One region of the Providencia rustigianii genome, then DNA from elsewhere that is predicted to be linked to it. Evidence: predicted binding sites of a transcription regulator. Region 1 holds the regulator's gene; each other region holds the start of a gene.

The links. The regulator Fur, encoded in region 1, represses iron uptake genes when iron is present. The targets are predictions, from matches to a motif close to ATAATAATGAGAACNACTATCAA.
Region 2: the regulator Fur is predicted to act here: its motif matches at 2,561-2,583, upstream of feoA (ferrous iron transporter A).
Region 3: the regulator Fur is predicted to act here: its motif matches at 4,358-4,380, upstream of ftnA (non-heme ferritin).
Region 4: the regulator Fur is predicted to act here: its motif matches at 1,762-1,784, upstream of EL244_RS08060 (siderophore-interacting protein).

The regions. Positions count from the first base shown of each region.
Region 1 is NZ_LR134396.1:1,312,032-1,319,987, reverse strand. Features, by position in the region: gene EL244_RS05945 (peptidase domain-containing ABC transporter) at 1-191, shown strand, start outside; gene EL244_RS17895 (HlyD family type I secretion periplasmic adaptor subunit) at 209-1,537, shown strand; gene EL244_RS17890 (type I secretion system permease/ATPase) at 1,541-3,631, shown strand; gene ybfE (LexA regulated protein) at 3,805-4,098, shown strand; gene fldA (flavodoxin FldA) at 4,251-4,778, shown strand; gene fur (ferric iron uptake transcriptional regulator) at 5,008-5,454, shown strand; gene EL244_RS05920 (bactofilin family protein) at 5,732-6,412, shown strand; gene ansB (L-asparaginase 2) at 6,500-7,543, opposite strand; gene ycaO (30S ribosomal protein S12 methylthiotransferase accessory factor YcaO) at 7,760-7,956, shown strand, end outside.
Region 2 is NZ_LR134396.1:252,223-260,178, reverse strand. Features, by position in the region: gene EL244_RS01170 (Tex family protein) at 1-2,211, shown strand, start outside; gene feoA (ferrous iron transporter A) at 2,662-2,892, shown strand; gene feoB (Fe(2+) transporter permease subunit FeoB) at 2,948-5,266, shown strand; gene EL244_RS01155 (FeoC-like transcriptional regulator) at 5,279-5,512, shown strand; gene EL244_RS01150 (hypothetical protein) at 5,682-6,884, shown strand; gene EL244_RS01145 (hypothetical protein) at 7,076-7,956, shown strand, end outside.
Region 3 is NZ_LR134396.1:2,108,524-2,116,479, forward strand. Features, by position in the region: gene EL244_RS09770 (PqiB family protein) at 1-1,030, shown strand, start outside; gene EL244_RS09775 (DUF1480 family protein) at 1,179-1,412, shown strand; gene EL244_RS09780 (DUF2511 domain-containing protein) at 1,867-2,208, opposite strand; gene copD (copper homeostasis membrane protein CopD) at 2,253-3,149, opposite strand; gene copC (copper homeostasis periplasmic binding protein CopC) at 3,151-3,537, opposite strand; gene ftnA (non-heme ferritin) at 3,735-4,238, opposite strand; gene EL244_RS09800 (DNA polymerase III subunit theta) at 4,533-4,763, shown strand; gene yebF (protein YebF) at 4,859-5,224, opposite strand; gene EL244_RS09810 (YoaH family protein) at 5,412-5,591, opposite strand; gene pabB (aminodeoxychorismate synthase component 1) at 5,732-7,111, shown strand; gene EL244_RS09820 (CoA pyrophosphatase) at 7,095-7,655, shown strand; gene EL244_RS09825 (L-serine ammonia-lyase) at 7,948-7,956, shown strand, end outside.
Region 4 is NZ_LR134396.1:1,734,574-1,742,529, reverse strand. Features, by position in the region: gene EL244_RS08075 (cytochrome ubiquinol oxidase subunit I) at 1-521, shown strand, start outside; gene cydB (cytochrome d ubiquinol oxidase subunit II) at 511-1,521, shown strand; gene EL244_RS08065 (DUF2474 domain-containing protein) at 1,478-1,657, shown strand; gene EL244_RS08060 (siderophore-interacting protein) at 1,819-2,658, shown strand; gene phoH (phosphate starvation-inducible protein PhoH) at 2,701-3,486, opposite strand; gene EL244_RS08050 (endonuclease) at 3,948-4,931, opposite strand; gene EL244_RS08045 (threonine/serine exporter) at 5,219-5,680, opposite strand; gene EL244_RS08040 (threonine/serine exporter family protein) at 5,680-6,486, opposite strand; gene EL244_RS08035 (TetR/AcrR family transcriptional regulator) at 6,636-7,268, shown strand; gene EL244_RS08030 (hypothetical protein) at 7,275-7,676, opposite strand; gene EL244_RS08025 (DUF5339 domain-containing protein) at 7,910-7,956, shown strand, end outside.

The DNA.
Region 1 (7,956 bases):
AAAATATGCAAGAAATAGCAAAAGGCCGAACTGTTATCACGATTGCCCATCGCTTATCAACTATTCGTAATCACCAACGAATTATCGTCATGCAGCAAGGTAAAATTACCGAGCAAGGTAGCCATCAACAATTAATTAATAACGATAAATTTTATAAGCATTTATGGACATTACAACAGTCCCTAAAATAATCACATGGATGTGAAATATGAAACCAAAATCATCAAAAACTTGTTATAACAGTTTTTTACCCTCCCATTTGGCAATTTTAAAAACGCCTCCCTCTTATTTAGCTTTTACCCTAGCGGTTACTATCAGTATGGGCGTATTCATTGCATTAGCTTGGTCTTATTTTGGAAAGCTGGATATCCAAGCGACAACACAAGGAAAGTTAATTGTCTCAGGAAGAACCCAAACTATCCAAGCTTTTGAACTAAGCCGCTTACAGCAAATTCATGTAGAAGATGGTCAACTTGTTCAGCAAGGTGACCCATTGCTGAGCGTCAAAGTACTCGGTGTTGATCAAGATATTTTAAGTTTACATTACCAAAAGAATTTTCATGCTAGTGAACAATTAATTCATCATGCACTGATTCACCAGCAACATATTGAAGATACGCCACAATATATGCAGCTATCACTAACAGAACAGAAGAGAACTCAACTCAGTTATCAAACAATAAAAAAAGAATATGAAACCTTATTAAATGAAATTACCAATGAACTCCAACTTAACCGTGTTAATTATCACGCTAGAGAACGAGAACTCAAAGATATGAATACGTTAATGGGGAATATTAGGAAAAGGTTGAATGCTCATAATTCCCTTAGCCAAAAACAGCTGATTAGCCAAAAAGAGTTCTTAGAACAAGAGCGCGAGTTATTAATCGCTAAGAAAGAAAAAACCACCAAACAATCTGAGCTATCTATATTAGATAGTCAGCATCATTCTTTACAAGAAAAACTGGAGCGGATTAAAGCACAAAAATACCAAGAATGGCATGAAAAAGCACAGCAAGCTGAATTTAAATTCGTCTCACTGGAACAAGAATTGATTAAAAATCAAGAACGGAATCAATTAGAAGTGATCCGAGCGCCTGTTGATGGAACAGTCCAACAAATCACAACATATACCCTTGGGGCTGTATTACAACCCGCCCAGCAATTAATGGTAATAGTCCCAAATAACCATGTTCAATTGGCTGAAGTAAAAATACTTAACAAAGATATTGGCTTTATTCAAGAAGGGCTAAAAGCTGACGTTAAAATCGATGCATTTCCATATACTCGCTATGGCACCATTGAGGGTGAGCTACTTTCTATCTCTAGAGACAGCACCTTGGATGAGAACTTAGGCTTAGTTTATTTAGCACAAATTGGTTTAACCAAAAAACAATTATTGGTGGAAGGCAAGCAAATTGAGTTAACCCCCGGTTTATCGATTGTGGCTGAAATTAAAACCGATAAACGTCGAATCATTGATTACTTACTCAGTCCAATTAATGAATATACCTCCACTGCGATGAGAGAGAAATAATCGATGGAAGCGATAAATAATCACGGCTTGGAAGCCTTAGTGTGGATAGCTAATCATTATCAAAAAAACGTGACTAAAGAACAACTAATGCATGCCATTGGTATGCAAACTATTTCACCGACTGATTTAGAGCTCAGAGAATGTGCTCAAGTCATTGGCTATGAAACTCAACAAGTTTCCCTAACCTACCAGCAATTGGCTCAAATTCCACTGCCGGCACTGATTTTTATCGATCAGCAATGGCATATTTTAACTCAAAACCAGCCATTGACCGTGATGTCAGCGCAAGGAGGTAAAATAGTCCAATGGCAGGATAATAATCAATTAGAATACCCCGTACTGCTTATTAAAGAGCAACTTGAGCCGGAACAAAAAAGAGCTTTTGGAATCGGTTGGTTTATCCCATCAATTATTCGTCAACGCTTTAAACTAAAAAATATTTTCATATTAGCTGCAATTGTACAGTTATTTGCCTTAATCAGTCCTTTATTATTTCAAAATCTTATTGATAAAGTTTTAGTCGGGCGCAGCTTACCAAATCTGCATATACTCGCTCTAGCAATATTGGCTATTGCTATTGCAGAACCCATCTACAGCTTTATTCGAAATAAAATATTTAGTCATACTAGTTCCCAAATTAGTGCAGAACTATCAGGTAAGATTTATCGCCATCTGATGGCATTACCGCTAAATTATTTTACATTAAGACCTACGGGAAAAATTATTGCACGAGTTCGAGAGCTAGCCCATATCCGCCAATTTTTAACAGGCTCAACTCTCATGCTGTTTATCGATTTTATCTTTGTCATTTTATTTATTGCCGTGCTCTTTTCTTATAGCAGCATAATGACATGGCTATTAGTTGGCTCGATGGGTGTCTTTTTTATTCTTTGGATGATTTTAGGCCCCGTCATTCGCCAACAAACCGAGAAATCTTATCAAGCTGATGAAAACGGACTAACTTTTCTAACGGAATCCATTAGCGGTATTGAGACGATTAAAACCACAGCAACTGAGAAATATTTTTATCAACGCTGGCAAAAAATACTCAGTAAACAATTAACCCAAAACTTCAAAGTATCCATACGCAGCGTAATTGCCACTCAGTTGATGACATTGGTCAGTAAAATCACAACGGCTCTGTTACTGTGGATTGGTGTTAAAGAAGTGCTCAACGGTAACATCACGCCAGGTGAACTCGTCGCCTACAATATGCTGAGCGCTCATGTGACTCAGCCTGTATTACGCTTCGCACAAATTTGGCAGGATTTTCAACACACCATTATTTCACTACGCCGAGTTGGCGACATTTTAGATAAACCCATTGAGAACGAGCGAAAAGGTATTGCCAGCTCAGCTACCATCCAAGGCCAAATTGAGTTTCAAAATATTCGCTTTCGTTATCAGCCAGAAACCCCTGAAGTATTAAATAATCTTAGCTTATCAATTAAAGCAGGAGAATTTATTGGGATAACAGGGCCTTCTGGTTCGGGGAAAAGCACCCTAACCAAACTATTACAGCGGTTATACATTCCACAGCATGGGCAAGTTATTGTCGATGGTATGGATTTAGCCGTCGCAGATACCGTCGCACTACGTCGACGAATGAGCGTGGTACTACAGGAAAGTACTTTGTTTGTCGGAACAATTGCAGAGAATATTCGATTAAGCCTACCCCAAGCCAATGATGAGCAAATTATTCGAGCGGCAAAATTAGCTGGAGCTTACGATTTTATTATGTCTTTACCTGACAATTTTAATTACCCTTTATCAGAAAAAGGACTCAATTTATCTGGGGGGCAGCGACAACGGATTGCTTTAGCTCGCGCCCTACTCACTGAACCCGATATATTGATCCTCGATGAAGCGACATCAGCCTTAGATTATGAATCAGAGTCTGCCATCATGGCAAATATGCCAATGATCACTGAAGGGCGAACAGTCATTAGTATTGCACATCGGCTCAATACTATTATGGGGGCTGATAAAATTTATGTCATTCGCGATGGCGAAGTTGCAGAAGCAGATACTCACCAAAACCTGCTAAAACGAAATGGAATTTATGCCAGTTTATGGCGGCAGCAAACCCACTAATCAGATTAAAAAAGCATCACAGTCAATATTCGTGATGCTTTTTTCATAAAAGAGTTCTTTTTTTAATCTATTAAATAGCTTAGCTAAGCATACACCTATAGCACTAGGGATTCAGCTAGGGTATCATTGCGCGCTGAATTACTGGCACACCCCTTCCTTTAGCAATAGTAGATATGGCAAAAGAACAAACTGATCGCACCACACTGGATTTGTTTGCTGAAGAACGCAGGCCTGGGCGACCAAAAACTAGTCCGTTATCGCGGGATGAGCAATTACGAATCAACAAGCGAAATCAACTAAGACGAGATAAAGTCAAAGGATTACGTCGCGTTGAGTTAAAATTAAATGAAGAAGCTGTCGCGGTCTTAAATCAGTTAGCTGAAGAGAAAAACATAAGCCGTAGTGAGTTAATTGAAGAAATTTTAATGGCTCAACTTGAGCAGGTTAGTGAAATAGTTAACCGCTAGCTTCATCTGAATAAATCACACAAATTTGACAGACTTACACCGGGTTTTTCGCCAAAATAAGGCGCAAATTGTACCTATTTTCGTTCTATTTTAGTTTTAGCGATAACAGAAAATTTTTCTGTCCGCTAGAAAAACAAGAGGTTAATCACTTTATGGCAGTTATAGGCATTTTCTTCGGAAGTGACACAGGTAACACAGAAAATATTGCCAAAATGATCCAAGAAAGATTAGGCAAAGACGTAGCAGAAGTCCACGATATTGCTAAATGCACAAAAGAAGATATTGAAGCTTTTGACATTCTACTGCTTGGCATCCCAACTTGGTACTATGGTGAAGCACAATGTGACTGGGATGATTTCTTCCCAACTCTGGAAGAAATTGACTTTAATGGCAAGCTAGTTGCATTGTTTGGTTGTGGAGATCAAGAAGACTACGCTGAATATTTCTGCGATGCGATGGGCACTATCCGTGACATTATCGAACCTCGCGGTGCCGTGATCGTTGGCCATTGGTCAACGGAAGGTTACCATTTTGAGGCTTCTAAAGGAATGGCAGACGACAATCACTTTATTGGTTTAGCCATTGATGAAGACCGTCAACCTGAGTTAACGGAAGAACGTGTAGACGCGTGGGTAAAACAAATCTCTGAAGAAATGTCTCTGGCTGAAATTCTTGGTTAAGAATGACATTAGTTGCCAATTAAAAGCGTGATCCAGCAGATAAGATGTCGATTAGATATCCTATTATGGACACGCTTTTTGAACATCATCAAAATAATGAGACAATGCATGGTTTCTATTTTTATTTTCCATGCCTATAATTGTAAATCAGTTTAGAAGACAACTGGATTTTTGTTAAAAATGTCTCATTATTGTTAAATTTATGATTTAAGATACAGGACAAACCCGCATGACAGATAATAATAAAGCATTGAAAAATGCAGGACTCAAAGTCACTCTTCCGAGATTGAAGATTTTGGAAGTACTTCAGGAGCCTGAGTGCCATCACGTCAGCGCGGAAGATCTCTATAAAAAGCTGATCGATATCGGTGAAGAAATTGGTTTAGCGACGGTATACCGCGTATTAAATCAGTTTGATGATGCAGGCATTGTAACTCGTCATAACTTCGAAGGTGGCAAATCTGTATTCGAATTGACCCAACAACATCACCATGACCATTTAATCTGCTTAGATTGTGGTAAAGTGATTGAGTTTACAGATGAGTCGATTGAGTCACGCCAAAGAGACATTGCAACACGTCACGGAATCAAACTGTCTAATCACAGTTTATATCTATACGGTCACTGCGCTGAAGGTGACTGCCGTGATAATGCGGATGCTCACGAAGAAAAATAATCACTTCGTGATTAATAATTTCTAATAAAGCTGCTCATTACTGCAATAAGCACTTTAATATTAAAATACCCATCTAATGTTTATTAATGGGTATTTTTACTTATATCTGCCAGTAAACTTCTCCTTTCCATTCTAAATTTGTGTATCTACGGCTATTTATAAAAAATAAACAACTTAATTTCCTCAGATAAAACTGAAATTATCTTCTATTCTTTAAATTGTTCTGTACTATTTTAATTTAAACTTATTATCAAATTAATGTGTAAGAGATTATGGAATGAAAAAAACATATCTATTTCTTAATACTGGTTTTTTCTTCTGGCTTCTTACTTTGATAGCGTGGTTTTTTAGATATTCAACGGTTGCCATCATTGCGTTCATATCTTCAATCATCTGTTTAGCTTTATATTTCAATCATAAAAAGGTTAGCCACATGTTCAACAAAAAGCAAAGTAAGTCAGAACCCACCCCTACTATCAATAGAGAAGAAATCACATCCCAAGTAATAGAGGAAAAATCATTAGCATCAACGCCAGTGATTAGTGAAGACAAAACCAATACCGTTATTGCTCGCGATGTTATTTTTGAAGGAAATATTACCTCCAATGAACAAGTCCATATTTATGGAAAAGTAATAGGCAATATCGTAGGTAAAAATAACACAGTTAAAATTATGCAAAACGGCCATGTTACCGGCAATATAACTAGTAGTGAATTATTAGTTAACGGCAAAGTTGAAGGTGAGTGCCTGTCCGAAACCATTAATATAGATACTAATGGTGAAATATACGGAACCATCCGTTATTCGAGTCTATCGATTAAAAAAGGGGGAGTATTCTCCGGTCATGCAGAAGTAAAATCAGCCACCAAAACTAACGATAATATCACCGTATTTAAAGAAAAATTAAAATTGGATGAACACCTTCAAAACCTAACGCCAGATGTTGGTTCACTCTAATTTCGATAAAATATGCTTACTTAATAGAAACGCATTCATATTGATGAAGTAAAGGCGACATCAATGTCGCCTTTACTTTAAGACAAATTAGTATTGCTCAAACATTTCCTGGATTTTTTTCGGATCTTTAGTTTGAGTTAAGGCTAACTGAAGTAAAACTCGTGCTTTTTGTGGACTTAATCTTTCTGATGCGACAAAACCATATAAATTATCATCAACTTCTGCATTACGCGTTGTATAGCCAGTTGGTACTCGGCTTGAGCGCACCACAACAATATCGTCTTTAGCAGCATTGGCTAAAGAATCGAAAATAGTTTTATACATATTTCCGTTACCTACACCAGCACTCACGATCCCCTGCACACCTTCTTCACGTAATGCTTTAACTGGAGCAGCTGAAGCATTGGCATAATTATAAACAATACCGACCGCAGGCAATTTCTCTAACTTACTCACATCAAAAGCGGCTTTATCACTACGAGGTTGAGCCGCTTGATAGTAGGTCACTTTTCCATCATGAATAAACCCTTCCGCACCACCATTGACGGCATCGAACGCTTGAACTTCCGTGGTGCTCATTTTCATGACATTGCGACCTTGGATCACTTTGTCATTCATTGCCATCAATACGCCACGATCTCCAGCTGACTTGTCTGATGCTAAAATAACCGCGTTATACAGGTTAAGAGGGCCATCAGCCCCTAATGCAGTAGAAGGTCGCATTGCCCCCACCATCACAATCGGTTTTTTACAGGATGTAGTTAAGTCAAGGAAAAATGCAGTTTCTTCCATGGTATCAGTACCATGAGTGATCACAAATCCATCAGTTTTATTACAATCTTGGTTAATTTTTTTAGCTAAGGTCAACCAAACTTGGTCATTCATGTCTTGAGAGCCAATATTAACTAACTGCTCACCACTCAGATTTGCAATTTTTTTGGTCTCAGGAACTGCGTTTAACAACGAATCAATCCCAACTTTACCCGCTTGGTAGCTTGACCCCGTCGCCGATTCGCCACCACCAGCAATTGTTCCTCCCGTTGCCAATACAGTGATATTAGGCTGTGCAAATGCAGATACGGCAAACAGTGAAACCAGTGTCGCTAGTAGAGCTTTATTTCTGTTTTTCATCCTATTTTCCTTTAACTCAATAAATAGCCATTTTCTAATTTAAATAAACTCACGTTATTATGTGGATTTAATCTCAAAGTGTTGTGACCTACTTTGTCATTTTAATAAATTTTAATTTTCCACTATGACATTGTCTTGAATAAAAAGCGTGAGCAGTAAAGGAAAAGCCCGTATCATAGTCAATATCTGAAACATGCCATTTACAAGTGACTGACAATGAGCCAAACATTTATTCCCGGCAAAGATGCCGCTCTCGAAGACTCCATTAATGCATTCCAAACTAAGCTACAAAAGTTAGGTTTTGATATAGAAGAAGCCTCTTGGCTAAATCCTGTGCCAAATGTTTGGTCGGTTCATATTCGAGATAAAGAGTGCGCGTTATGTTTCACCAACGGTAAAGGTGCTAGCAAAAA
Region 2 (7,956 bases), 1.1 Mb from region 1:
AAAGAGGTCACTGGAGGGTTGGATGATACTCAGCTTCGACAGCTAGAGAGCCGTTTAGGGTATTTGAGAGAGTTAAATGACCGTAAGCAAACCATCCTAAAATCCATTGAAGAACAAGGTAAGCTTACCCCGGAACTCACCTCCGCAATCAATACCACACTAAATAAAACTGAACTTGAAGACCTTTACCTCCCTTACAAGCCAAAGCGTCGTACCCGCGGTCAAATTGCAATTGAAGCCGGATTAGAATCTTTAGCTGACACCTTATGGAACGACCCGAGCCAATCTCCTGAAGAATTAGCACAACGCTATATCGATGCAGATAAGGGCGTTGCAGATGTGAAAGCTGCTTTAGATGGCGCTCGTTATATTTTAATGGAGCGTTTTGCCGAAGATGCGGCCTTATTGGCCAAAGTTCGCGATTATATTTGGAAAAATGCCCACATTGTCTCGGTAGTTGCTGATGGTAAACAAACTGAAGGCGTGAAATTTAGCGACTATTTTGATCACCATGAACCTGTTTCTCAAGTTCCTTCTCACCGTGCTTTAGCCATGTTCCGTGGACGCAATGAAGGAATTTTGCAATTGTCACTAAACTGTGACCCACAATTTGAAGAACCGCCAAAAGAGAGTTATTGCGAAGAAATTATTACTCGCCATCTCGATGTACGTTTCAATAATGCGCCAGCAGATCAATGGCGCAAAGCCGTTATCAGCTGGACATGGCGCGTCAAAGTCTTATTGCATCTAGAAACCGAAATCATGAGCACCTTACGTGAGAAAGCGGAAGAGGAAGCCATTAATGTATTCGCACGTAACTTAAGCGACCTGCTCATGGCAGCGCCTGCGGGTATGCGAGCCACAATGGGATTAGATCCTGGCTTACGTACAGGAGTTAAAGTTGCGGTTGTGGACTCCACAAGCAAAGTGATCGCGACCGACACCATTTACCCGCATACTGGGCAGGCAGCAAAAGCCGCCGCTATCGTAGCAGCGTTATGTCAAAAACATAATGTGGAGTTAGTGGCTATCGGTAATGGAACCGCCTCCCGAGAAACCGAACGTTTCTTTGCTGAAGTACAGAAACAGTACCCTGATGTCACTGCCCAAAAAGTGATTGTGAGCGAGGCCGGTGCATCAGTATATTCTGCCTCTGAGCTTGCAGCCCAAGAATTCCCAGACCTAGATGTAACCCTACGTGGCGCAGTCTCTATTGCTCGTCGTTTACAAGATCCCCTTGCGGAGCTGGTAAAAATTGATCCTAAATCTATCGGTGTAGGTCAATATCAACACGACGTTAGCCAAACCCAATTAGCACGTAAGCTCGATGCGGTCGTTGAAGATTGTGTAAACTCCGTCGGCGTTGACCTGAATACTGCTTCTGTTCCATTGCTTACCCGCGTTGCAGGGCTCAGTAAGATGATTGCCCAAAACGTTGTAGACTGGCGTGATGCAAATGGCCAATTTAATAACCGAAAACAGCTATTAAAAGTGCCTCGTTTAGGACCTAAAGCATTTGAACAGTGTGCCGGATTCTTACGTATCTCCAATGGTGATAATCCACTAGATGCCTCGACAGTTCACCCAGAAGCCTATCCTATTGTGGAAAAAATTCTCGAAACTGTACGTCAGCCACTAAAAGAAATTATGGGGAATTCCCAAGTATTAAATGGCTTAAGCCCACGCGAATTTACGACAGAGCAATTTGGTGTTCCAACCGTCACTGACATTATCAAAGAGTTAGAAAAACCAGGACGAGATCCGCGCCCTGAGTTCAAAACAGCGACCTTTGCCGATGGTGTCGAAACCATGAACGACTTAATGCCGGGCATGATCTTAGAAGGAGCGGTCACCAACGTCACTAACTTCGGTGCATTTGTGGATATTGGTGTTCACCAAGATGGACTGGTGCATATCTCTTCTTTATCAAATAGCTACGTTGAAGACCCACACAAAGTGGTCAAGGCGGGTGATATTGTTAAAGTCAAAGTATTGGATGTGGATATTCCACGTAAACGTATCGCTTTAACGATGCGTTTAGATGAACAAGCCGGAGACAGTAATAACGCGCCCCGCAGTTCTGCCCCTGTACAGGATAAAAATGCACGTAAGGCACCAGCACCAAGAGGCAATACGCGCCAAAACACCTCGAATACAGGTAATAGTGCGATGAGTGATGCGCTTGCAGCTGCATTGGGTAAAAAACGTTAATAACCAAAATGCCCTTGCGATTCTTTGCAAGGGCATCCATTAAATCTCACCCGAAAATAATTAATCACATTGACATTAATTTTTTGTATTTAATATTATTCCTAATATTAAATTAGCTAATTCAATTGGCTATCTATTCTTTTGTTTTATTTAATGACTTTAATTAACAATATTAACATTGTCTTTATTGTCTTAAAAACTCCGCAAACCAAATCTATTCTTGATCCACATCATTTAATGATAGCGAAAAAAGAGGCTAAATATACAACATGGTAGATGATTATGATTCTCATTGTTAATTAGATTTATTTTTATTTCCCACGCTATTTCTTTTAAAGATAACCACTTTATAATAATAATTATCAATATTATTCTTAATAACACTATCTATTGATTGAAAATCATAATATTCATTTCAATCAACGGAATAAACAGTAATTGGAAGGTACTATGTCCATACTTCCCCAATGCAGTTACAAAATACTTGGCTTTTCACCAGAGATCAGCCCAGCTTATCGCCAAAAACTCCTCTCTCTTGGCTTGCTGCCAGGTTCGGTATTTAAAGTGGTACGTATCGCCCCATTTGGTGATCCCGTACAAATTGAAACTCACCGAGTGAGCTTAGTATTACGAAAAAAAGATTTAGCGCTCATTAACTTAGATGAAGTGCAAATAAATTAATAATTTATTAGATTTGTTCTGATAAAGATTTTTATTTTTACGACTGGCATACACTATGAAACCATTAACTATCGGCCTTATCGGTAACCCGAACGCAGGTAAAACCACGTTGTTTAACCAGTTAACTGGGTCACGTCAGCGTGTCGGTAACTGGGCAGGGGTCACCGTTGAACGTAAAGTTGGACGATTCCACACTCCTGAACACAAGATTGAACTGGTTGACCTTCCAGGCACTTATTCTCTCACCACGATTTCTGAGCAAACATCTCTTGATGAACAGATTGCTTGCTACTTTATTTTAAGTGGTGAAGCAGACATGTTAATCAACGTGGTTGATGCCTCCAATTTGGAGCGCAACCTGTACCTTACCCTGCAACTTGTTGAGTTAGGGGTTCCCTGCATCGTTGCACTCAATATGCTAGATATCGCTCAAAGCCAGCGTATTGAAATCGATATCAAACAACTTGAGAAACAGCTTGGTTGCCCGGTGATCCCGATGGTATCAACCCGAGCTACAGGTCTTGATCAACTCAAGCAAGCGATTGATAGCCATCCACAAAATAGCCAACAGGCGTTAGTGCAATACCCAGCGGAGCTACTCAAAACTGTAGATGAGCTTTCTGAAAAAATATCAGCTCAACAATTTAGCCTACAACAACGTCGTTGGTTAGCTCTGCAAATTTTAGAAGGGGATATTTACAGCCGTCAGCGTGCTAATGTCTCTGAACAATTACTGGCAGAAACTCGCTCTAACCTCAGAAATGCCTTACAAGAAGAACCTGAATTATTGATTGCTGATGCGCGCTATCAATCCATTGCTAGTATCTGTAATGCCGCAATCAATAATAGTGCCGCCGAACCCAACCGCCTCACTCAAAACCTTGACCGATTTATCCTCAACCGTTGGTTAGGGGTACCGATTTTCTTGTTTGTCATGTATTTAATGTTTGTGTTAGCGATCAATATCGGTGGTGCATTACAGCCCTTCTTTGAAGGCGCCTCTGAAGCTATCTTCATTCATGGAATTCAATGGATTGGAGCAACATCAAACTTCCCTGATTGGCTCACCATATTCCTTGCCCAAGGTGTTGGGGGCGGTATTAATACCGTTCTACCATTGGTGCCACAAATCGGGATGATGTACCTGTTTTTATCCATCTTGGAAGACTCTGGCTATATGGCTCGTGCTGCTTTCGTGATGGATAGGTTAATGCAAGCTCTTGGTTTACCGGGTAAATCATTTGTGCCGTTAATTGTCGGATTCGGTTGTAACGTACCGTCTATTATGGGCGCAAGAACGCTTGATGCGCCTAGAGAAAGGCTAATTACCGTACTGATGGCACCGTTTATGTCTTGTGGTGCTCGTTTGGCTATCTTTGCCGTCTTTGCCGCTGCCTTCTTTGGTAAAAATGGTGCAAGCGTTGTATTTTCCCTCTATTTACTCGGTATTGTAGTTGCCATCCTAACGGGGCTGTTATTGAAACATACCCTGATGCGCGGAGAAGCATCCCCATTCGTTATGGAGCTACCGGTTTATCATGTTCCTCACCTGAAAACATTACTGATCCAAACATGGCAACGTTTGAAAGGCTTCGTACTGCGTGCAGGTAAAGTGATTGTTGTGGCGAGTATTTTTATCGGAGCACTTAATAGCTTTTCTCTTTCCGGTAAGCCCGTTGATAATATTAATGACTCCGCACTAGCCTCCGTGAGTAAGGTCATCACCCCAGTTCTGCAACCTATCGGGGTTCACAGTGATAACTGGCAAGCAACTGTCGGTCTAATTACCGGAGCCATGGCAAAAGAAGTGGTCGTCGGAACCTTGAATACCCTGTACACCGCAGAAGCAATTACCGCAGAACCATTCGATCCTGAAGCGTTTGATTTACTCGATGAGCTTGGATCCGCCGTGACTGACACATGGAATAGCCTGAAAGATACGTTCTCAATCAGTGCACTGTCTAACCCTATTGAAGCCAGTATGGGTGATGCAGAGATGGAATCTGGTTCAATGGGCACCATGGCAGCTAAATTCGGTTCTGATATTAGCGCTTATAGCTACCTGATATTTGTTCTTCTGTACGTGCCTTGCGTATCTGTAATGGGAGCAATTGCACGTGAGACCAATAAAAGCTGGATGACGTTCTCTATTCTTTGGGGACTCAACGTCGCTTATAGCCTTGCTACACTGTTCTACCAAACAGCAACGTTCAGTGAGCACCCACAAAGTAGCTTGATAGCGATAAGTGCCGTACTCCTATTTAATATTGTGTTGATTGCTGTTCTACGCCGTGTGCGCAGCCGCGTTACTCTCAATATTAAATCTAAAACCGTGCAACAATGTTCCGGTTGCTCCAATAATAGTTGTCACTAAGGAATTAACGTGATGGTCAGCTTGCTACAAGTCAGAGATTTAATTGCTTTATATGGGCAAGCTGACATCACGTTATTAAGCACTCAACTCAATGCCCCTGCTCCATTGGTGAATGCCATGGCAGAAAAGCTAGTGAGCATGGGGAAAGTAGAAAAAGTGGACATCAGTGCCTGTTTAACAGGCACTAGCTGCAAAGGATGTCCGGAAATTAATGATTGTTCACACTTCGTATATAAAATTAAATAGCCTTATTTAATTTCCTATTGAGTTAAAGAATCCTGACTAATTTTAATATTCCTCATAAAATTCCTAACCCTCATTAATTCTCATCCTTTTTTAAAAGTATTTTTACTTTCGCTATTTAGAATGGAGGTTACTAAGCATTAACCATTTGATATATATAGAGAGGATGTATATGAGAAATCAATCTTTATCCACATTTAGCCGTTCATTTATTAATCCATTTAAATCTAGACAACCCGCCACCCCTTCAATCCCTCAAACCAATACTAAGCAAAATATTGAAGCAAACTGCCTCTCTCGTAGCCTAGCAAATGTATTTTTAATTAATGATGCATCAAATCATACTATTGATTTTCTAAGAGAAAATCAGAATTTATCCAGTTTACCTTCGTACGATGAAGCCTGCTCAAATCAATTACCTGGGCTGCTGACATACAGTGAAGCAACCCATTTACCTACATATACCGAAGCCAATCGCCCCTATGCGGCTTACGATACAGCAAATAATTTATTACCTTCATACGATGAAACTATCAGTCAATTTTCTACCTTAAAAAATGAATCTCCCGCTTTTTTACACACAATCTCTGCAATTAAAGATCACTATTTATCAATTAAGCATAACCAGCATCTGTTTAAAATAAGTTTACCGGCTAATTTCCACGGTAAAGAGGACGCAATAAAGTCAATCAATAAACACCGGATTGGGGAAGAGAAAAATAAACGCATTATTGACAAGAAAGAACTTCAATTTCAAAAATATAATAAGCAGGTTCATGACCTTGCGATTAAATATTTTAAATACCTGAGTGATGTAAATTATAAAAATACGTTTGAAGGCAGAGATATTTATCAACACCCAGCATTACAAAATTTATCGAATGATTTTGCAGGCAAGTTACAGTCAACACATAAAATCAGTAAAAAAACTACCCAACGCCTGTTAAAAGCGGCTCATGAAACCATTATTAATAATGGATATAACGGCCTTGCACAGCTTATGCAACACCATGGTTTGATCACTGAAACCCAGCAAGCAGGCGTTTATTTGCCGCAAGTCGATACCTTCAACCACATAAAAACAGTCCTCAAGCAACAAAGTGCAGATAATGCTCCCGCGATTTTTCTTCAGTTTATTGTTGGACAAGAAACGTATGCCGCTAGCATTCAATCTCATCGGGGAACTAATCAAAAAGTCTTCAAGCTCGTTAAAGCAGATAATAGTGTTTCAGAATTTAAAGATTTCACCACGTTTATTGAAACATTAGAAACAACCCTCAAAGCCAGTAACCTCAAAAATGGCTTACCGCTGGATCGCGTTATTTTCCAGCAATATCGTCAAAAAAATGAACCAATAAGCCTACTCGACTCTTAATTTTCACCTTCTGCATAAGTCACCCCCAATACGGTGGCTTATGCGCTTTTGAGCATTCCGCAATCTGAAGTTTCTCTGATTTATTATCCTTAAGATGCTTTTTAAGACTCACTTCATTTGAAAGTTCATCATAATGTCACCTCACCTGCCTCGCAATAGCACTCATGCTAACCGTAAGGAGCTTCCCAATAATGTTGATTTCATCAATACCATTCCAACAAAACACATTAATTAACGATACCAACAGTCAAAAATGCATCAAAACTTACTATTCCAACAACCAAATACTTATCGATTCCGCGAAACTTTCTTTATCAAGAGGACTAACCAGTACTTTTCTAATCAATGAGGTCAATAATAAAGGAATTAGTTTTATTAATTTGTTGAATAAAAGCCGCATCCAATCCCATGCCACTCCACAAATAAATGCTCAGATCACAACTCACGAACCTGTTGATAATAAAAGTTTCTGTAAGAAAGTTTTTCGTGAATGCCTAACTGAAGTTCTGCAATTTCAAGATTTTTATATTCCGTTGAAATTTTATAAGCAATATTATGAAATGAGTCGTGAAATCGACTTAAAAGGCAGTAAAAATGTACTCAAAAAAATGACAGAGCATCAACAGCAAGAGGCAAGTAACCCGCTTATTCAATTAAATACAACTCGCCATTTCCAATCGTATAATCAGCAAGTGCATGAGCTTGCACGGAACTATTACCAAGGAATTAGTGATGGTGCTTATAAGTACACAAAAGAAGGGGATAAATTCCGTCATGACCAAGAGTTTAAAGCACTAGAAAATGATTTTACTGACAATTCCAAACTTAAAGAATTGGTGGAGCACCCCACTAACGAATTAGCAAATCGTTTTCTCATTGCCGCTCATGCTGAAATGCGCAACAAGGAGTTTGGTAATTTTGATCATCTGTTGACGTTACATGGCTTAATCAACCAATCAGATATAAATGCTTCTTATTTACCTCGAAAAAAAACCGTGACACAGCTTAATTCTGACTTACAGCAATATCGGCAACCCTCAAATTCGTCAGCCATATATCTACAACTTTTATT
Region 3 (7,956 bases), 800 kb from region 1:
TCGCCAATTTGAAGTTGGTAAAATTGTTTCGATTAAACCTAATAATGATGGGTTTGCCGTCAACATTTATATATCTGGTCAATATCGTCATTTACTCACGCCGCAGAGTGTATTTTGGGCTGAGGGTGGTGCAAAAGTACAATTAAATGCAAATGGATTAACGGTACAAGCCTCACCATTGAGCCGAGCATTTAGTGGTGCAATTAGTTTTGATAATATCCAAGTCGGCACACCTGACTCTTCTCGTCAGCATACTCTTTATCCTTCAGAAACAGCTGCGAAAGCGATTGGTAGCGCAGTGACACTCACCACTTTCGATGCATCTAAATTATCTGAAGGAATGCCAATTCGTTACTTGGGTATCAATATTGGGCAAATCGAATCATTAAAACTGTCTGCCGATAATCGTGAAGTCCGAGCTAAGGCTATTTTATATCCTGAATATGTCGCAAACTTCACAAAAATAGGTACACGTTTCGCGATTGTGACGCCTGAGTTGTCACCATCAGGCTTCAATAACCTCGACACACTACTCCAACCTTATATCAGTGCCGAGCCAGGACGGAGTAATAAGAGTCGTTTCCAATTTGAGCTGCAAACTGCAAATATCACTGATTCTCGTTATTTAGATGGCTTAACTATCTTCCTTGATGCCTCTGAGGCGGGATCAATCCAAGTTGGGACACCAATTTTATTCAGAGGTTTAGAAATTGGTACAGTCACAGGGTTATATTTGGGAGAGCTTTCCGATCGTGTTTATGTTGCAACGCGTATTGGCAAAGAATACCAATACCTAATTCGTGATAATACTCAATTCTGGTTATCTTCTGGCTATAATCTCGCATTTGGCTTGACAGGCGGCGTGGTAAAAAGTGGTACCTTTAAACAGTTTGTCCGTGGTGGCATTTCATTGGCAACACCACCAACAGTACCTTTAGCGCCTCGCGCCAAAGCAGATCAGCATTTCATTCTGAAATTAGAACCTCCTGCTGATTGGTTAGACTGGGGAACCCCTATTCCTAAAAAATAATCGCTATCTGGCGTAATGTTTTCAGCATTACGCCATTCCCGCCCCAGCCTCATAAAAAAATATTTTGGAAATAGATTCCATTTATACTATGCTTAATTCCGTTGGGCAGGTTTTTTATTGTAAAAATAACAAGTAAAGAGGAATTATTATGTGCATAGTTAAATTGAAAATATCTTCCTATGAAATCAATGATGCGGTTATGCCTGAAAAATATCATGATACCCTTAGTATCCCTTGCGATTCTGATTCCGAGTTTTGTATGCAATTAGATGGCTGGGATGAACATACCAGTATCCCTGCAACAATTGATGAAAAGCCAGTACTCCTTTATCGTCAACGTTACGATAAAGAAAATCATCATTGGGTGATGAGAGTTGCCTAATGAAGCTGATGTTTGCTCGTGTAATGCAGATGGTAAGCAACGTTGCTCTTGAAGAGATGATTCGATGGGAAATGATATGCAAAAAAAGAGGCCTGGTAGATTCCGATTACCGGGCCTTGGGAAATGGCTCTGGCAGAGCCGTGCGCTAAAATTGCCATTGAGACGTAACAAAGTACAATATAATACTAGCTTCCAAAGCACGTTCTTACCACTTTAATTATCAATTTATTTACATATTTTTAACACAAATTATTGTTTGATTCTCTAAAGTTTAGCTCTTTGTATGATAAGTTAAACCTATCCGAACAATCACTAAAATTGTTCAAAAACCATTCCCTTGATATCACTGACGAAATGCTAGTAGCTTGAAATTATTTAAGTTACAAGTTAATACCATAGATTAATCTAATTGTAGATTGAATTTAAAAATATCACATAAGTATTAAATTATTGTTTACTCACATAATTTTTGTGCTGCTTGTTTTAATGGTAAGATACGCTCTTCAGTGGTTTTTTTCGAATCTGATGGTGCAAGTAATACATCAATGGGTTGAGCTTGGATCTGTTTTTTTTCCATTAAGTTCTGTGCGATATCGTTCAAAGGGTACTGCATCAATGTTGATGGATTGATAACTATTAGTGCACCATTACTCCGACACTCCAGCATCACCTCCTCACGCTTTAATGGCCAATCTGCACCAAACTGTTTTTTACTTACAGACGTTAATGGCGCAGCAAAAGCTGAACTAACTGTACAGCCGAGTAATAACGAACAAACGATTAATGTGTGTTTCATCAAAATAACCTTTGAATACAAGAAGAAATAGATATTAGCCTAGACTATATAGGCTGATAAGAGGCAAAAATAGCTACCGCTAAAATAGCCATAGTTCCTAGTAATAATTCGGCCCAACTATTCATAATTAAATAGTTTAAGCGGCCTTTACGTTGTAAGTTTGGTACAACTACATAGCGATTAATGAGCGCCAAAAGAACCATTAAGCCAACCAAACTGATTTTAAACCATAACCAAGTTTGATATTCCGATGTCATCTGCGTTAATGGCCAGTCAGGTACCAAAAGTACACTATTGACAATACCGGTCACTAAGACGCAAATAACAGCAAAATGCCCAACTTGAGAATATCGCTTCATCGTCACCGTAATTTGCTGCTCTAATCCTGATTTTAAGTGTTCTTTACTACGGATAAATTGGATACAAATCAAAAATGGCCATAATCCACCAAACCAATAAGCGCCACTGATAAGGTGTATAAACTGATTAACTCGATGGAAAACACCAATACTTCCCTCATACATAGCTGCATGCCCAATAAATGCATGAAGCCCTAATATGATAATAGAAAGGAAGAGGATTAAATGAAGTTTTACTTTGATTGAACGAATAAACAACACGCCGAATAAACCAACAGCACAGATCAATTCCCAACGCCATATATGACCAAAATTAGTCTCAAAAACGTCCTGCCAAATTTCGATATTTAACGCATCATCCCAGCCATCTCCCATCAAACCTGCTTGGGAAACCATCCAACAAAAAGTACTAATCGTGGTAATAATGGCACTAAATACAATGCCTTTTTTCAAATAGCCACGAAGTAGATCGCCAAATTGCCCACGGCTGAGCATCACCGCGAATATTGACATGCCACACATCAACATCGCAGCAATAAAATGGACAAAGCGGTTTAAGGTATAAAAGGCTTCCAGTGACATGTTACTTCACAGTAAAGCTATAGCTTCCTTTGGTTTTATGACCATCAACAGAAACAACACTCCATTGCACATCATACTTACCCGTGCTTAACTTAGTTTCTACTGGGATGATCACGCGCGTATTATTGCTTGGATCTAACGATGCTTTGCCTGTCTTAACCGCTTGGTTATTTGGGCCTATTACATTCACTTTAGTGAAGTTAACTTCAATGCCTTCAGAGAAATTTAAAGTGATCGATTCTGGTGCCTGTTCTATTGCCGCACCTTCTGCCGGAAGCTGATCTTTTAGATGGGCATGAGCAAAAGCTTGCTGAAGTGACATTCCTAAAAACAGAACCGCGACAGCGCTCAGTTTACGCCAAGAAGACTTTATATGTTTGATAGGCATAGTAACCCCTTAATTTTCAGGTGAATTTACTTTAAAGACCAATCATTATACGGAAAAATTTCTATTTATCCGCTGAAAAAAACGTTTAATTTCCTAGCTTGTGAGTTTTCACACAAAATGCGAATAAAACTCACTCTCAAAAAATAAAGCTCCATTCATTACTGATATGGAGCTTTATATTTCAAATCATCATTAAATTAAATATGAGAAGCTGTCGCCATTCCTTTCAGCTCTTTATCTAACAAGAATAAAGATTTACCTGATTCACCGACCATTCCCAATTTATCCAGAACAGATTTAAACAGTTTTTCTTCTTCATGCTGTTCTGAAACATACCATTGCAGGAAGTTGAATGTTGAATAGTCTTGAGTTGTCATCGCTAAATGAGCAAGTTTGTTAATTTCAGAAGTAATTAATTGTTCATGTTCATAAGTTTGGCTAAAAACATCAGCAATAGATTTAAAATCTTCCGGTGGTGCAGAAATCTGGCCTAAACGAGGTAATGCACCAGTATCGCTAAGATAATTAAATAAACGCTGCATGTGTTCCATTTCTTCTTGTGAGTGTGCTTTCAAAAATGCTGCCGCACCTTCATAGCCTTTATCACTACACCATGCACTCATCTGTAAATATAAATTCGCAGAGAAAAACTCAAGATTCAATTGTTTATTTAACGCGTCAATCATGTCAGCTTTTAACATATTTTTACCTTATTAATGATTTATTCATGAGGTTATTTAAGCACAGTAACATAATAAATGACTTAGGAAAACATACCTGAAACAAAAATTAATTTATTGATAATCAATAATATTTTGTAAAAATAACGCGAATCACTCTTATTTATCTTTGATATAAAGATTCAAGATCAATTAAAGCCAATTAATCCCATTTCAGATTTTTTGATAAGAATATTTAAAGGTTAAATCCATCAAGATTTTTTTAGTCGCAGTTGCTACAATTCAACTTATTGATATTAACCGTTAGGATTTGAAATGAGTTACAATCTTGCCTCGCTACCTAAAGACGAGATGGACAAAATCAACATCGATTTGCTTGCTTCCGGCGTCGCATTCAAAGAACGTTATAATATTCCTATTATTCCGGAAGTGGTTGAACGGGAGCAACCTGAACATCTCAGGGAGTATTTTAGAGAACGATTAGTACACTATCGTAAACTATCTATGAACTTCGCTCGACTACCTTATGAGCCAAAAAGTCGCTAGCTAACTAATAGATTGATAACCTTGTTTTATATTGATAGACGAAAAAGGAGAATTATCTTCTCCTTTTAAAATACTATAAAACTTAAATTTTACTATTATTTACTGGTGTTATAAGTCACTGTATTATTTTTACAATTTACTGCAACACGGTAATGGAGATCAGATTTTGAACCTCTGACAACCAGGGGGACAACATAGCCATCATCCGTTTTGGTCACTTCACTATCATTGACCCAAGCTACTGCTTTTTTACCGACCGCAGCCTTCTCTTCTGTCCAACGCGGTAAACGGTTATTCATAAAATCACTTTTTACTTGCGCGGCAACTTGCGGCTCAGTTAAATTTCCACAGCTAACAAATGGAGCCGCTTTACCTTCGTCCGTGTTAACACTGAATGCAAAAGAACTAAATACTAAAGCGCAACTTCCTAAAACTACTGCCATCTTTTTATTAACACTCATACCATCCTCCGGTGCCTATTCGATGTAGGCTAAATTTAGATCCGTTTTAGTTGCCATAACTGAAATATATCGATTAATACTGCAACTTTGAGTTTAGTTACAAAATAATACTTATCAGCAAAATGACTTAACTAATACTAAATTTATCAGAATTACATTTGAATGTTAATAGTATGTTTATATTTTATTAATTTTCGTCATCGAAACGCGCAATAATTTGCTCTTTACCTTGATGTTTTTCTCTAATTTCTTGTGCTACCAATGCGATTGCTTGTCCACTGCTCATACCTTCAGACATTAGCTGATGAATTTTCTCAACCGCTTCTTGTTGTTCTTCATGGGAAAGTGCTGGCATACCAGAAAACATAATTAACCTCTTTTAGTCATTGACTCATTTTTATACATTAAGATTTTTCGGTAAATTTTAACAGCTCTTACCTTAATAAGGTAAGATTATATGGTAATCTGGCATTATTCACTTGAAGAACTCTATTTTTACTTATTGATATGATTATTAATAAAATACAATTACCTTACTGCCCTGATGCAGCCTTAAACTATTTTGCCCCTCTTGCACACCAGCCATGGGCAATGTTGCTTCATTCTGGCAACGCTGAACATTCACATAACCGATACGATATAATTGTTGCAGACCCTATTGCAACGCTGTTAACTCGTGATCTAAACACTGTGATTCAAGAATTAGACCAACAAGAGCAAGTATCGCAGCAAGATCCTTTTGCTTTACTACAGCAACTTATAGATAAATACAAAACTACCGAATTAACCGATAATTCTCTGCCTTTTAATGGTGGGGCTATGGGAATTTGGAGTTATGATTTAGGTCGTCGAATTGAAAAACTTCCTGCGATAGCAACATCTGAACTGCAATTTCCTGATATGGCCATTGGTATATATTTATGGGCATTAATTGTCGACCACCAAGCCCAAACCGTGACCTTATTCAGCTATGATGATGTTGAACAACGTCTAGCGTGGCTAAAATCACAAAAAATACCGCGGAAAAATCAATTTGAGCTAACGTCTTCGTGGAATTCCAACATGACTGAAGCCCTATATCATGAAAATATCGCCCATATTCATCAATATCTCCGTGATGGCGATTGTTATCAAATAAATCTAGCACAGCGGTTTAAAGCTAAATATAAAGGAAATGAGTGGAATGCCTTTTTAACGCTTAATCAAAGCAACCGTGCACCATTTTCCTCTTTTATTCGCTTACCCGAAAATACCATCATCAGTGTTTCTCCTGAACGCTTTATTTTATTGGATAAAGGTAAAATTCAAACGCGCCCAATTAAAGGGACCTTGCCACGTTTGGACGATCCTGAAGAAGATAAAATTCAAGCAGAAAAACTAGCCAATTCACCTAAAGATCGTGCCGAAAACTTGATGATTGTCGACTTATTACGTAACGATATTGGGCGCGTTGCAAAACCTGGAACAGTGAAAGTTCCTGAGCTATTTAAAGTTGAGCAATTCCCTGCTGTACATCATTTAGTCAGTACCATTACAGCAACATTAGCTGAACAATATTGTGCAACCGATTTGCTTCGTGCCTGTTTCCCAGGAGGCTCAATCACAGGAGCACCAAAAATACGCGCGATGCAAATCATTGAAGAGCTGGAGCCTCATCGCCGACATGGATATTGTGGTGCAATAGGCTATATTAGTTTCAATGGGAATATGGATACCAATATCACAATCCGCACCCTACTGACTTATAAAAAGCAGATTTATTGCTGGGCAGGCGGTGGAATTGTTGCAGATAGTCAAGCAGATAAAGAGTATCAAGAGACGTTTGATAAATTACGCCTGATTTTACCAAAACTAGGAAAAATGGATAACGATGACCGAACTGAATAGCTTTATTAGTCGTTTTCAGTTTACATTACCTCAGTCCCGTCAACCCGCTACTAAGGCGGGTAAAGCGGCGGCAGTCCTATTGCCAATAATTGATAAACCCAATCCAACCTTATTACTCACACAGCGTTCTCCGCTTTTACGTTCTCATGCAGGCCAAGTAGCATTTCCGGGAGGTTCTCGTGATCCTGAAGATAAAACATTAATTGCAACAGCATTGCGGGAAGCATACGAAGAAGTCGCCATTCCACCTGAAAAAGTGCAAGTATTAGGTCAACTCACGCCATTAAGCAGTATTGGAGGTTATCAAGTCACGCCAATTATTGGTTTAGTCCCCGATAATATTCATTACCATGCGAACCCCAGTGAGGTTTCATCAATTTTCGAGATCCCGCTATTTGATGCACTTGCTCTTCATAAACATAAATATGTTGATATCAAACGTACTGGTCGAGAAAACCGCGTTTTTTTCTATTGGTATAACAACCACTTAGTCTGGGGATTGACTGCATCTATTCTCCATCAACTGGCATTACAATTGGACTAATGTATGGGGACCCCATCGACAGTGTAATATTTTTAAAATACGTAATATTCAGTAGAATAAACCAAGCAATTTTCCAATTATCGATTATCTTCAACAGAGAATAATTCTTTTCTTAAATCACTTTGCGAGACGCTGAAATACAATTAGTGCTATTTCTGAGCAATACACCTTATGTAACTACCTTATTTTAAAAAATACTTTAAACTTACTGGTTAACACTACGAAATAACAGTAAAGTAGCGCCCTTTAAAATAAATCACTATATCTACATCTTTTCTTTAAGGAGTCCTGCGTGATAAGC
Region 4 (7,956 bases), 420 kb from region 1:
TTGGTATTCCTAATATGGACAAAGAGAAAACAGAATATGCCGTTGAAATTCCTTATCTGGCAAGCCTGATTTTAACCCATAGTATTGATAAACAAGTTCCTGCTTTAAAAGAGTTTCCACCCGAGGATAGACCCAACGTATTTATGGTGTTCTGGTCATTCCGTGTGATGGTTGGATTGGGCTTACTCATGATCGCTGCTGGTGTCTGGGGATTATGGTTACGTTCACGTAAAAGACTCTATGAGTCCAAAACATTCTTACGCTTTATGTTTGTCATGGCGCCATCGGGACTCATTGCGATTCTTGCTGGTTGGTTTACAACCGAGATTGGTCGCCAGCCATGGGTTGTTTATGGATTACAACGTACCGCTGATGCCGTGAGTGCTCACGGAGAGGTCCATATGAGTATTAGCTTACTCGCGTTCTTTGCCGTATATGGCAGCGTATTTGGGATTGGCTATATGTACATGATGAAATTAATTCGTAAAGGCATCACCGAGGAGACAGCTCATGGGCATTGATTTACCTCTCATTTGGTTTGTCATTATTGTTTTTAGTATGTTGATGTATATCGTCATGGACGGTTTTGATTTAGGCATCGGTATCCTTTATCCAGCCTTAAAAGATAGTCAAGACCGTGACTTAATGATGAACAGCGTCGCTCCTGTTTGGGACGGTAATGAAACATGGCTAGTGCTAGGCGGTGCTGCATTATTCGGGGCATTTCCTTTGGTCTATGCCATCGTATTGGATGCTCTATCGATTCCACTGACCTTTATGTTATTGGCCTTGATTTTCCGTGGTGTCGCCTTTGAGTTCCGTTTCCGTGCTGATGAATCTCATCGGCGCCATTGGGATCATGCTTTTATTTGGGGCTCAATTTTTGCCACATTCATTCAAGGCGTTGTTGTCGGTGCATTTATTCAAGGCTTCCACGTTGAAAATCGCGTCTATATGGGCGGGTATTTCGATTGGTTCTCCCCTTTCCCTCTATTTTGTGGATTTGGGCTAGTCGTCGCTTATGCCTTACTCGCCTGTGGCTGGCTGATTATGAAAACTGAGGGGCATTTATGTAAAACAATGTACCGTATTTTGCGCCCATTAACCCTATTAATGTTAGCGGTGATCGGCGTAATCAGTGTGTGGACACCAATGCAAAGTGAAGCCATTTATCAACGCTGGTTTACCTTGCCAAACTTGTTTTTCTTTCTCCCCGTTCCACTACTTGTAATAGGTTGTGTCTGGTTAATCATCAAGAGTGTGAAGCGTCAACAACACGATAGCATTCCATTCTTATCAGCATTAGCTCTGATTTTCCTTGGCTTCACTGGATTAGGTATTAGCATCTGGCCAAATTTAATTCCACCAGCCATCAGTTTCCGAGATGCCGCTGGCCCACCAGAAAGCTTAGGCTTCATGTTGGTCGGCGCGTTATTTATTATCCCTGTTATTTTGGTTTATACCTATTGGAGTTACTATGTCTTCAGAGGAAAAATTACCCCTGAACAAGGCTACCACTGATCATTTAGTGAGTTCACCTTGGTGGAAAAAAATGGGTTGGATGGCAATAATCTGGTTAGGAAGTGTATTGGCGCTATTTGCGTTCTCTTTCTTGTTTAAATTGCTGATGACCGCAGCGGGAATGAAAGTAAAATAGTGATTTTCCCCCAATGCCGCATAATATTCTGTTATGCGGCATTTTGTTTTTCATGACCTATTTCACTGTATTATTTGAATGGTTTTCTTATTCTTACTCGTGATATGATAATGATAATAATTAACATATAATAAAATTATCATTAAGAAAGGAGACGGTTCGTGGCTAGTACACCAACAGTTGAAAAAAACATCTACCGCCCAGCACCACCGCAACTCATTCAAGTTAAATCCATCACTGATATCAGCCCATCAATTCGCCGCATTACATTTACGGGCGAAAGACTGACTGATTATCCTGATAACTGCGAAGGTGGGCATCTCAAGATTTTCATTGCGCCAGACTATGCTAGCCAGCCAGCACTTCCCATCTTGACCGATAACGGACGCAGTTGGCCAGAAGATAAGCCTCGCCCATTTGTACGGACTTATTCTGTACGTGCCATTCGCCCTAAATTAAGTGAAATCGATATTGAATTTGCGATGCATGAAGGCGTGACAGGTCCAGCATACCTCTTTGCTCGTGATGCCAAGCCGGGTAATTGGCTCGGTATCACAAACCCAGGAGGTCCGGATCCACTGCTTCCGGTCCGCTCTCACTATTTTATGGCGGGAGACTCTAGTTCATTGCCAGCCATTGCCGCGCTGTTAGAAAAGATGCCAGAAAATGCTCAGGGGCGTGTTGTTCTACGCTTAGAACATCAAGCTGATCTTCGTGAGCTTTCCAAACCTGCGGGTATGGAGATTGAGTGGGTCGTTGGCGATATTAGTCAAACATCCGCATTGATTAATACATTCAAATCATGGGATATCCCTACAAGTGATGTCGGTTTTTGGATTGCTGGCGAAGACCAAATTATTCGCGAATTACGTCGTTTTGTGCGTCGAGAGAAAGGCTTTAGTCGTGAGGATATTTACGCAATTCCTTACTGGCGGTATGGCTATGATGAAGAAGGCTACCATCATGAACGCCATGCGGTCATGGATAACCCGGACGATTAATCGATAAAAATACTGCCCCGATGATCGGGGCAGATAAGAAGGTTAATCATTGTACGCAAGTAGCGCTTTATGACACAGTTCAGATCTCACACAATCGTCAATCGTAAAATTCACCATAGATACCAAGCTATCGCTATTAAAACGCTGTAATGCATCCGCCAATCCTGATGGAACACCGCTCGGTAAATCGCACTGAGTAATATCCCCATTGACGATGACTGTCACGTTCTCCCCTAAACGAGTTAAGAACATTTTCATTTGTGTGACTGTCACATTTTGTGCCTCATCGAGGATCACGATTGCATTTTCAAACGTACGACCTCGCATATACGCAAATGGCGCAATTTCCACTTTCGCAATTTCAGGTCGCAAACAATACTGTAAAAATGATGCTCCTAATCTTTTCATAAGAACGTCATAAACAGGTCTAAAATATGGCGCAAACTTTTCAGACATATCTCCAGGTAAAAAACCCAGGTCTTCCTCTGCTTGCAATACAGGGCGAGTTACAATGATTTTACTGATCTCTTTATTGATTAAAGCATCTGCAGCTAATGCGGTACTAATGTAAGTTTTACCGCATCCTGCTTCACCATTAGCAAAAATGAGCTGCTTATGCTTGATGGAGTTGATGTAGAGCTTTTGGGCTTCATTACGTGGAGTGATTGGAGTTTCATCGCGACGTTCTTTCGCCATACCAATAGGCTCAATACCGGTATATTCGGCAAAGGAGGTTACATTATTCATATCATACCTCCCTGAACGATCCTTGCGAGATGTGCGTTTCATTTCACGACGTGTTTTTGTTGCAGCTTTCTGTCTACTCATAGTATTAACCCTTCCAGGTATCAGTGATGTCAATTCAAATGACGAACTATTCAAAACAGAGAGGAGCTCCCTTCAAGCTCTTATGTGACATAGGTGAACATTTCAGATATAAAAAAACCGGTTAGCAATCTCACCATGCTAATTTCATGGTGGATCGATAACCGGTCTTGAATTTTTGTAAACAAACACTTTGTTGTCATTAGTTTCTCCTATACAGGCGATACTCGTAAACTAAAGAATCTGTATGACAATATTATGACAATCTGCAAATTTTTATTTGACTAGAATATCATCAACCTACAACATTTCCTTTCTATAAATATAGCTCTAGTTTTTTTTAAATTACAACATTAAATTAACAGAAACTGTGCATTTTTACGTAAAGGTCAGATAATCTGTAGGAAATATCATAAAAAGCCAAAAAAACCAATGCGTTGTCAATCTTTGTGGCAATATCTAAATTAGATCGGTTTACAATTGCCCGCTAATTGATACCCTTTAGTTTGTGCCTCAGCTTCAGTAGAAAACATTTCTGCATTTTTATCTGCCGTGGTTTTAAAACCTGAACAGTGCGCCAAATGATACTTTTTAGTATTACGATTTCCTTTCACTTGTTGAGTAGTATTATTCGCTGGCGTACTCTGCTCTACCGATTTTACGGGTTTGGCTGATTGCCCCGTTAAACCTTCTGCACCATTTTTATGTCCTAAGTCCCAACTTTTTTCGCCTGTCACAAACGGGTTATTGTGCCCCATCACTTTTGCAATACGCTGGTCGCGTTGTTTTTCCCATTCATTCACAGGATATTGTTTATCCCATGCCATAAACAATTGCTGCTGTTGGCGAGACATAGATAAGTTATAGCGATCATGCATATAGAAATAAACACGAGCAACTTGCCCTTTAACTTCATCACGAGGTTCAAAGACGCGTTGTTTAAAATCAATACGGCTACGACACATTCCATATGAATATGGCGTATTCTCAGGAAGCTTTCCGAAACTCCAATTACTACGATCACCATTCACTTCACCAATCGAAGGCGCTAAATTGTGCATATCGGCCTCCATACGAGCAAATACAGGATCTGAAGAAACACAGTTTTTACGCCCGCCATTTTGCCAACATTGACGCTGATGGCCAAAAACCCATGCTGGAACAATATGTTCCCACTCAATACGTTCCGCACGATTTTGTTGTTTACGAACTTGGTAGCCACAGGATGCTAAATCAACTTGTCCACCACTTTTACCAACCCACTCCCACTGACAACCACAATAGAGAGTTCCCTCTCCTTGATGATTTTGGTCAATATAAACTTGGTTTTTACTCAATGATTTTGCTTCAGGAAATGAGCTAGGTGCTGCATAGGCTGAATGGCTAATGAAGGAAAAAATAAGAATTAATGCAAGATGTAAATACTTATAGATTGAATATTGTTTCAAAATAACACCACTGATGAGAAAAAGTCGATAAATTAAATACAACGAGTAAGTTATTCATTCAAAAATAGATGAACACAATATGAATACACTCTAGTTGGATGAAATATAAGTCTTTTTAATATCAATTGGTACTTTATTTTAAGGGATAAAAATCAATATCAGAATTTAGGTAAAAAATAATAAAAACTAACTTACTCGAATATCTATCAATAAAAGTTAGCCCAATCTCTAAATCACGGGTTAACTTTTATTGATCATTTTATGAATATGAAGGCGGTATGTTGATATCAAACACTGGGTTTCTTGCGATATAGCCATAATCCGGGAAGAGAGATACCGATAGAAAGCGCTCCGACAATAAAAGATGCCTTTAAAAAGTAGGTAACAAGCGTTTCCATTAGCTCAGGGGTATAACCGTACTGAGATATTTTCACAACTGAGATCATCGCGATATAGGCACTGATACCGGGAAACATTGGGATCACTGCAGCAACAGTAAAGACTTTAGGATGCGCTAGCCACCAGCGAGACCATTGAATTCCAATCATTCCGATTAAGGTGGCAGCTAAAAAACTTGCCCACTCAATTTGTAATCCGAATGACATTAAAATCATCCGCGATCCATACCCAATTGCGCCTAATAATCCGCAATATTTTAGTGCTCTCACCGGAACATTGAATACCATCGCAAAACCAATGGCAGGGATCGCCGCGAGCAACATCTTCCAGATTAATTCCAATAAAAACATTAGGCCCACTCCCTCAAATTCCAGATAGTCATGGCTAGAACGACGCCAATGCAGGTCGCTAGCGTCAACAAGCTTGCCATCACCCAACGAGCAATCCCCGTATTAACATGCCCCTTAAACATATCTGCGACTGCATTTATCAAAGGAAAACCAGGAACCAGCAACAATACACTCGCAGCCATCGAAATAGTCTCAGTGACTTCAAAATAAGGAATTTTTAGTAATAAACCCGATACCGAAGTCGCAACAAATGCGGTAATACAAAAATTGATCAGTGGATTTATTTGATTTGATGTCAAAACCTGGCGAATAAACATTGCGCAACCACTCGCTAAAAACGTGATAAACGCACTTTCTAGTCCACCGCCATTTAACGAACTAAAGCAAGCGCAAGATAACGCTACCATTAACACCATGAGCCAACGTGGATAACGTAGCGGCTTGATACCATTTAATTTTTTACGTAATTGTTGGCGACCAAGTAAATGATGCTCTACGAGAATGACAGCATGCTGAACCTCTGTCACCACATGCATATTAATCCCGCGGTCAATAATGCGGCGAGTGGATGTTAGGCATCGACCATCCACGATAGTAGTTAACACTAAAGAATTCGATGAAATTGCACTGTCTACCTGATTTGCCCCTAGTGCAATACCTAATCGAGTCGTTAATTGTTCGACAAGCATACTTTCCGCACCATGCTGTAGCAGCAATAAACCACATTCAATACATAATTTGGTGATTTCCCTTTGCACATCAACACTTTTATCTTCTATATGCTGATCAACAACGCTATCCTTCATTGGATCCCCCGAGGCTTTGTTAAAATTCAGATATTGATTTAGACATGATAATATTCATATATATCATAGAGGATAATAATACGAAGAATTATGACCTCTTTCAGGTAAATTAACGCTACTATTTCATTTTTCGTTAGGATAATTATTTTATGAGTCACCCCATTCCCGCAAAAACCCCAAAAGGTCAACGTCGCCATCAAGCACTCATTGCTGCTGCTGCTGAAGTTTTTCTGCAATATGGGTTTGAAGGAACAACGCTTGACATGATTATTGAGCGCGCGGGAGGTTCTCGCTCTACCTTGTATAAGAGCTTTGGGGATAAAGAGGGTTTATTTTCAGCCGTTGTCGCCTATATGATTGATGACATATTTACGGAACCAGACAGTAAAGAACCACCATTACAAACAATTGAAGCTGTATTATCATTTTATGGCTCGCGCTTTCTGCGAAATGTGGTTAAGCCACAATCGATAGGGCTATATCGATTAATCCTCGGCGAATATAACCGCTTCCCTGAAATCAGCCAGTTATTTTTTGAACAGGGCCCCGTTCAAAGTTACCAAAGGCTTACTCAAAAACTTGCACAACTTCCTAATGTAAATGTGGATGAAAAATTGTTACTTAGTATCTCATCCCGCTATTTGGAAATGTTAAAAGCAGATGTATTCATTAAAACTTTTTGTGTGAAAAATTTTAAGCCCAACGATGATTTTATTAACCAACAAATTGGTCTTTCAGTCGATATCATTGCCAGCTATATCCGTAAAATTAGTGCCACATAAATTTTATTAATTTAATACAGAAACTGCTCGTTTTTGTGCTAATAATGCATTCTCTTCTAGATAAACCTCGGGCCCATAAAGCGATGAAATTACAGGTGCCATTTTTTCCATTTCCAGTTTATCGCTACCATCCGACTGCAGCGTGATAACCATGGCTTGACAATATTTCACCATTCCCTCTCGAGCATCTTTCAGCCAACGACGAACCGTTTTCATACATTCCATATCTTCCGCTGTTGGCTTGCCTTTAGGCTTCATCGGTGGATAAATCAAAGAAAATGACTCTTTTTTGGCAAGCAATAATTCTAGCTCAGCTAACCATTGCTGGGTTTCCCCCATTGACGATGGAAATGTATTCATTGAGCATACTGGCCAATCTTGAATATTTATAATCGTATTATTTGTCATCACTATTCCATTCAATATTAAAAGTGTACTAGAATGTACACTTTATACATTCCAAACGTCAATAATGATTCTCATTTATAATTTGCAATTTATGCTATTTCTAATTTTGACTATCAATATGGGGTGAGTTTGATAAAGATTAAATCAGCCCAAAATATTAATCGGCTGATGATGCCTTTTTTAAGTCACAATGCTATGCTGATTCAAATATGTCTTTCGAAAGTGAATATATTATGAAAAAAATCCTTCCAATAGCATTTGGGCTATTTGCCGCGTTATC